Pontiella desulfatans: one gene and its partner. The protein of the gene in region 2 interacts with the protein of the main gene of each other region in a pairwise test. Links are inferred from orthologs where the notes say so. Each region holds a gene or a part of one and is shown on either strand. Other genes may lie near its edges.

Region 1 (3,484 bases), on a different replicon or contig from region 2:
AAGTTCCACCTGGGTACAAGCTGATTTTCCGACCGTATATTACGGATCCGAAAACTGGCAAACGTAAGTACCCAGTGAATTCCCGCTGCTTTCCGATCCTAGTGAAAGCGTAATCATGAAACTCCGTCTAGGAGTATCGCTCCTAGGCGGAAATTTAGTGGAGAACTAAAATGGCTAATGCAAAAGGCAAAGCAAGGTCAGCGATCTCTGGCCGATACGTGACGAAGAACTTCGCAAAGAAGCATCCTCGAACCACGGTGGTTGAAAAACCAAAGAAGAGGAAATAGAGATACAGCGAGGGCTACCAATGATTGGAAGCCCTCTTCTTTTTACGAAACCGCAATGTTGACCAGGCGGCCGGGGACGACGATGACTTTGCGGATGGTTTTGCCTTCGAGCCAGGTTTGGATCTTTTCGGAGGCCATGGCGGCGGCTTCGATCTCTTCCTTGGAAGCGGTGGCGGAAACCTTGATCTGGTCGCGGACTTTGCCGTTGACCTGTACGGCCATGTCGAGCTCGTCGCGCTTGAGGGCCTCTTCGTTCACGGTCGGCCAGTCGGCATTCATGATGCCGGCTTCGTGGCCGAGCTCAACCCACAGCTCTTCGGCAATGTGCGGCGCGAAGGGCGAAATGAGCAGGACAACGTTAACCATGGCATCGCGGAAGACCGCCTTGGCGGAGGTGGAAGAGGCGTCCGAGATCTTCAAGTGGTCGATGGCGTTCATCAGTTCCATGATGGCGGCGATGGCGGTGTTGAAGGTGAAGGCGCCGTCGAGCCCGCGGGTAATCTGCTGGATCGTCTCGTTGGTTTTGCGATAGAGGTCGCGCTCGGCATCGGCCATGGCCGACAAGTCAAGCGACGAGGGCGTCGCTTCTACAAGAAGTGCTTTGTTGAGCGCCACGCTGCGCCAGATGCGCTTGAGGAATTTGAAGGCGCCGGTGACGCCGGAATCCTGCCATTCGGCTTCTTTTTCGGGCGGGCCGATGAAGAGGGTGTAGAGGCGGACGGTGTCGGCGCCATACGTTGACAGCAGCTCTTCCGGGCTGACGACGTTGCCTTTGGACTTTGACATTTTGTGCAGGTTGCCGTCGGGGCCCTTCTTGCAGATCATGCCCTGGGTGAAGAGGTGCTTGAACGGCTCGTCGAAATCGATGAGGCCGAGATCCTTCACCACCTTGGTGAAGAAGCGCGCGTAGAGCAGATGCAGGATGGCGTGCTCGATGCCGCCGATATATTGATCGACCGGCATCCATTTGTTGGTGATGGCGGAATCGACGGCCTGGGTTGAATCCTGTGCGCTGAGGTAGCGCAGGAAGTACCAGGAGGAGTCGACGAACGTATCCATCGTATCGGACTCGCGGGTGGCGGGCTTGCCGCAGCTCGGGCACGGGCAGTTCATGAAGGCTTCAGAGCCCTTGAGCGGCGATTCGCCCTCGGCCTTGAACTCGACATCGGTCGGGAGCAGCACGGGCAGCTCGGATTCGGGAACGGGCACCATGCCGCAGTCGGCGCAGTAGACCATCGGAATCGGTGCGCCCCAGTAGCGCTGGCGCGAAATCAGCCAGTCGCGCAGGCGGAAGTTGATTTTTCCTTTGCCGAATTCTTTTTCCTCGGCCAGCGCAATCATGGCCTTGATCGCTTCGCGGTTGTCCATGCCGGAAAAGTCGCCGGAGTCGACGCAGGTTCCGTCTTCGGTGTAGGCGTCTTCCATTTCGGCCAGCACGAGCGTGCCTTCCGGGTTCTGGATGGAAAGCTTGATGGGCAGGTCGTATTTTTTGGCAAAGGCAAAGTCGCGCGTGTCGTGCGCCGGAACGGCCATTACCGCGCCGGTGCCGTACATGAGGACGTAGTTACCCACCCAAAGCTCAATCTGTTCGCCGTTGTAGGGGTTGATCAGGTAGCGGCCGGTAAAGCGGCCTTCCTTTTCCACTTCATCGGCTTCACGATCGAGGTTGGTGAGCTTGGAGCTGGCCTTGATGAATTCAAGCACCTCTTCTTCCTGCGGCAGGCCTTTAACCAGGTTTTTCAGCTCAGGGTGTTCGGGAGCCAGTGCCATATAGGTACAGCCGTAGATGGTGTCGACGCGGGTGGTGTAGCAGGAAATTTTATCGGTGTTGTCCCCTGCCCCGTCTTCGCGCGGCACGATCGGGAAATCGATTTCGGCGCCTTCAGAACGGCCGATCCAGTTTTTCTGCATGGTCTTCACGCGGGTCGGCCAGCCATCGAGCGTGTCGAGGTCGTCGAGCAGGCGCTGGGCATAGTCCGTGATTTTGAAGAACCACTGGTCCATCGATTTCTGGTCGACTTCGGAATCGCAGCGCTCGCACGCGCCGTCGACGACCTGCTCGTTGGCGAGCACGGTGGCGCAGGAGGGACACCAGTTGACATTGGAATTTTGCTTGTAGGCGAGGCCTTTTTTGTAGAACTGGAGGAAGAGCCACTGCGTCCATTGATAGTAGTCCGGCATGCAGGAGGTGACCTCCTTGTCCCAGTCATACATGCAGCCCCAGGCGCGGAGCTGCTCCTTCATGGTGGCAATGTTGGCGGCGGTGTATTCGGCGGGCGGCGTGCCGGTTTTGATGGCGGCGTTTTCGGCGGGCAGCCCGAACGAGTCCCACCCCATCGGCGTGAGCACGTCGAAGCCCTGCATCTTCTTATAGCGCGCAACGGCATCGCCGATGATGTAGTTGCGGCCGTGGCCGACGTGCAGCTTGCCCGACGGATACGGGAACATCATCAGGCAGTAGTATGGATTTTCCGCCGCCGCCAGATCGGTATTGAAATCGCCGTTCTCGTCCCAGAAATGCTGCCACTTGGTTTCAATGTCGTTAAATGGATACTCTTCTCTCATCCTACCTGCTCCGTTCAAAAATGAATGATCGCGAAGACGCAAAGAAACGAAGAACCTGTCTTCGTGTCTTTGCGGTCAAAATACACCGCCTCTGCGAAAGAGGGGGAATATTAGGGATTGGCCTAAGCTTTTCCACCTTCAAAGGTTGGAAAATTCGTGGCTACCTGCGCCGGGTGCCACCACCGGAACCGCCGCCGCCACTTCCACCCCCGCCGCTTTTCTTGCCGTCGGACTTCTTGCCGGACGAACCTCCGTTGTTGTTCTGTTGCGAAGATTCGCCGTTTTTCTTGGCGGAGGCGGCGTTTTGCTTCTGGAGCTGCTGCATGAACTGCTGGCGTTGCTCGGGGGAAAGGCGTTGCATGTATTGGCCAACGCGCCCGGCAATCGCCTGGGTGCTACCCCCCGGGGGGGCCTGCGATTTCGCGGGCTGCGAAGCCGAAGCGGGCTTGCCCGCAGAAGTCTTTGCGGCAACGGAGATTGCTTCGTCCAGATAGCCCTGGCCATAGCCTGCCCCGGCGCTCGCCTTGGCGTGCTTCAGCGGTTTGTAGTCCACCTCGTAGGTTTCCACCTCGCCGGTGATGGCCTGCTCGAGGGTGACCCCGGCAAAGTCGATCGATTTAATATGCCATTCG
Region 2 (3,242 bases):
CCTAGTCCAGTGTCGCCATCCAACGGGCCATGGCATCGACCATGGGCTTCGCATCGGCAAGGCGTTCATCCTTGGCCAGGTTTTCCACCTCCAGCCCCAGCACCGAGATTTCCGGCAGCCCCATGGTTCCGCCCATGCCCTTGATGGAATGGGCCGCCATGCGCACCATTTCCAGATCGGCTTGGGCGATGCCGTCCTGCAGCTCGCCCGTCAGGCGGCGGATCTCCTCAATGAAGACCTCGACCAACTCATCGTCCACTTCATCCGTATCGACCACAAACTGATCGATGCGGGAATCCAGATTGGGGATCAACTCCGCCACCCACTCGACGTTTCCAGGAATATTCGCCATATTTTCCTCCAGCATAAAAATGTTGTTCAAGAACCTTAAGATCATATCAGCATTCAGAATGGAGGCAAATCCGCAGTCGATCAATTTCCCGCCCCCGTTTTGCCGCCCCCACCGAACATCATACTTATGCAAGTATGATCAGACCACCTGTTGCCCCAGGCACATTATACCGACCGCGATTGACCCGATTTGCCTGATTCGGTAAGTTCACCGGCATGATCGCCCCAACCCGAACACCAGGATCCGCCAAACATGACAACAGATGACCCCAAGCAACGCATCATGAAGCTGCGCACGGAGATCGAGCGGCACAACCGCCTCTACTACATCGACGCCGCGCCCGAAATCACCGATCGCGAATACGACGCGCTGCTGCAGTCGCTGGACGAGCTCGAAAAGCGGTTCCCGGAATTCGCCAGCGCCACCTCCCCCACCCAACGCGTCGGCGGCGCGCCGCTGGATCGTTTCGAGAACGTCCAACATGCCGTCCCGATGATGAGCCTCTCGAACACCTACTCGAAAGAGGAACTGGTGGAGTTCGACCGCCGCATCCGCAGACTGATCCCGGAAGAGACCTTCGACTACATCCTCGAACCGAAGATCGACGGGGTTGCGATTTCGCTGCGCTATGAAGACGGAGAACTGGTGCGCGCGGTGACGCGGGGCGACGGCGCCACCGGCGACGATGTGACCTCCAACGTTCGCACGATCAATTCCATCCCCCTGCGCCTGTCCGACCTAATGCCCCCCGCCGTGCTGGAAGTACGCGGCGAAATCTACATGGACACCGCCGGCTTCGCCAAACTGAACGAAGAGCGGCAGGAAGCCGGACAGGAACCGTTTGCCAACCCGCGCAACGCCTGCGCCGGGTCCCTCAAACTGCTCGACCCGCGCGAAGTGGCCAAGCGCCCGCTCGATGCCATTTTCTATGCAACCGGCCAGCTCGACGGCATCGCCTTCGACACCCATGAACAAATGCTCCAGACCTTGAAGGGTTACGGATTGCGCATTACACCAAACTATTGGCTTAACGATACAATCGAGGAAATCCTCGACCAGCTCGATGCCCTCGAAGCCCTGCGCCACGAATTCCCGTTCGAGATGGACGGCGGCGTCATCAAAGTGAACGAGCGGCGGCTTTACGAGGACCTCGGCTACACGGCCAAAAGCCCGCGCTGGGCCGTGGCCTACAAATACGAACCGGAACAGGCCGAAACCACGCTGCATGCGATCTCCATCCAGGTGGGCCGCACGGGCGTTCTCACCCCCGTGGCGGAATTGGAACCGGTGCAGCTGGCCGGCACCACCGTCAAGCGCGCAACCCTGCACAACGAGGATGAGATCCGGCGCAAGGACATCAAGGTCGGCGACCGCGTGATTATCGAGAAGGCCGGCGAAATTATTCCGGCCGTGGTGAACGTCGTGAAAGAGAAGCGAACGGGGGCCGAAACCGAATTCCGCATGCCGACCGCCTGTCCGGTCTGCGGAAGCGAAGTGGAAAAGCGCGAGGGCGAGGTTGCCCTGCGTTGCATCAACCTCCAATGCCCGGCCCAGGTCAAAAGCTGGCTCACCCATTTCGCATCGCGCGGGGCGATGGACATCAATGGCCTCGGCGAATCGCTGGTTGAGCAACTGGTGGATGGCGGACTCGTCAAGAACCCCGCCGAGCTATACGCGCTGCAAAAGATTGAAGTGCTCGGACTCGAGCGCATGGGCGAGAAATCGGCCGAGAATCTCATCAAAGGCATCGAGGAGAGCAAGAAGCGCCCGTTCGAGAAAGTGCTGTTCGGCCTAGGCATCCGGCACGTGGGCAAGGGCGCGGCCTCCATACTGGCCAAGGAGTTCAAGAACATCGATGCGTTGATGGCCGCCGACATCCAACGCCTGGAAACCATTCACGACATCGGCCCCATCGTCGGGAAATCGGTTGTGGAATATTTCGTGTCCGATCAAGCCCGGGGCGTGCTCAACCAGCTTCGCGAAGCCGGCGTAAACTTCGAACAGGCGCAGGCCGGCGGCAGCAATGAACTGGAAGGCCTGACCTTCGTGCTCACCGGTTCCATGGAATCGATGTCGCGCGAGGAAGCGGGCGACAAGATCCAGGCGCGCGGCGGCAAGGTCAGCGGTAGCGTCTCGAAAAAAACCAGCTACCTCGTGGCCGGGGAGAGCGCGGGATCGAAGCTGGCGAAGGCGGAAAAGCTGGGCGTGACCATCCTTAGCGAGGAGCAGCTGCTGGCCCTGCTCGGCTCCGACGAAAAACTCAAGGATCAAAAGGCCGGCCAGCTGGGATTCGAGTTCTGATGTATGTCCGCAAGTCAGCGCCCGGGGTACGGAATGGTACGGTTCAGAAAAAGAACAACCACACGTATACCTACGCCGACAAGTTCGTGATCAGCCGCAATACGGCCTGGCGCGGCTACCGGCACGTCGTTACGAAACGCGACGTGCACGACTTCCTCGAAATCGTCCCCGACTGGGAGCACGGCCACCATGGGGTCGAGTGCATCCATCTCTCCGGGGGCAGCAAGGAGGTGTGGGGATCATACAAATATTTCTACGATACGCGGACGGGGATCATCATCCTGCCGGCGTGGCACAAGGAGTTTTGGTTCGACATCAACGCGTGGTATTTCGAGAAAAACCGCTACATCTTCGAAAAGCTACGGCTAAGTTACGATAGGAATGGGGACGACTACCACTGCCGCTTCACGACTAAAAAGGCCAAGGCCTTCATGCTGCTGCATGTATTCCTGCACGAGCTCGGGCACCATTTGGATCGGATGAACACCAAGGCCCGCAAGGAACCGGTGAGGGGCGAGGAGTTTGCCGATCAATATGCCGACCAAACCTGCGAACGAATCTGGGACGCCTACTGCGACCGCTTTGGACA

Evidence for each region.
Region 1: the proteins of ligA (region 2) and leuS interact in binary tests that used the Escherichia coli proteins (3 or more experiments, as listed by UniProt). The link is inferred for Pontiella desulfatans from one-to-one orthologs.

What each region holds. Positions count from the first base shown.
Region 1 is NZ_CAAHFG010000004.1:438,102-441,585, reverse strand. Bases 92-3,251 are described here. They hold leuS (leucine--tRNA ligase), read right to left. Parts: upstream 2,853-3,251; coding sequence 330-2,852; downstream 92-329. Other genes in these bases: E9954_RS27420 (hypothetical protein), read right to left, coding at 3,013-3,251. Also shown: more of E9954_RS27420, read right to left, coding at 3,252-3,484.
Region 2 is NZ_CAAHFG010000003.1:1,147,047-1,150,288, reverse strand. What follows is about bases 211-3,128. They hold ligA (NAD-dependent DNA ligase LigA), read left to right. Parts: upstream 211-604; coding sequence 605-2,653; downstream 2,654-3,128. Other genes in these bases: E9954_RS25190 (hypothetical protein), read left to right, coding at 2,653-3,128; E9954_RS25200 (Hpt domain-containing protein), read right to left, coding at 211-352. Outside these bases: more of E9954_RS25200, read right to left, coding at 2-210; more of E9954_RS25190, read left to right, coding at 3,129-3,242. UniProt on the Escherichia coli protein: DNA ligase that catalyzes the formation of phosphodiester linkages between 5'-phosphoryl and 3'-hydroxyl groups in double-stranded DNA using NAD as a coenzyme and as the energy source for the reaction.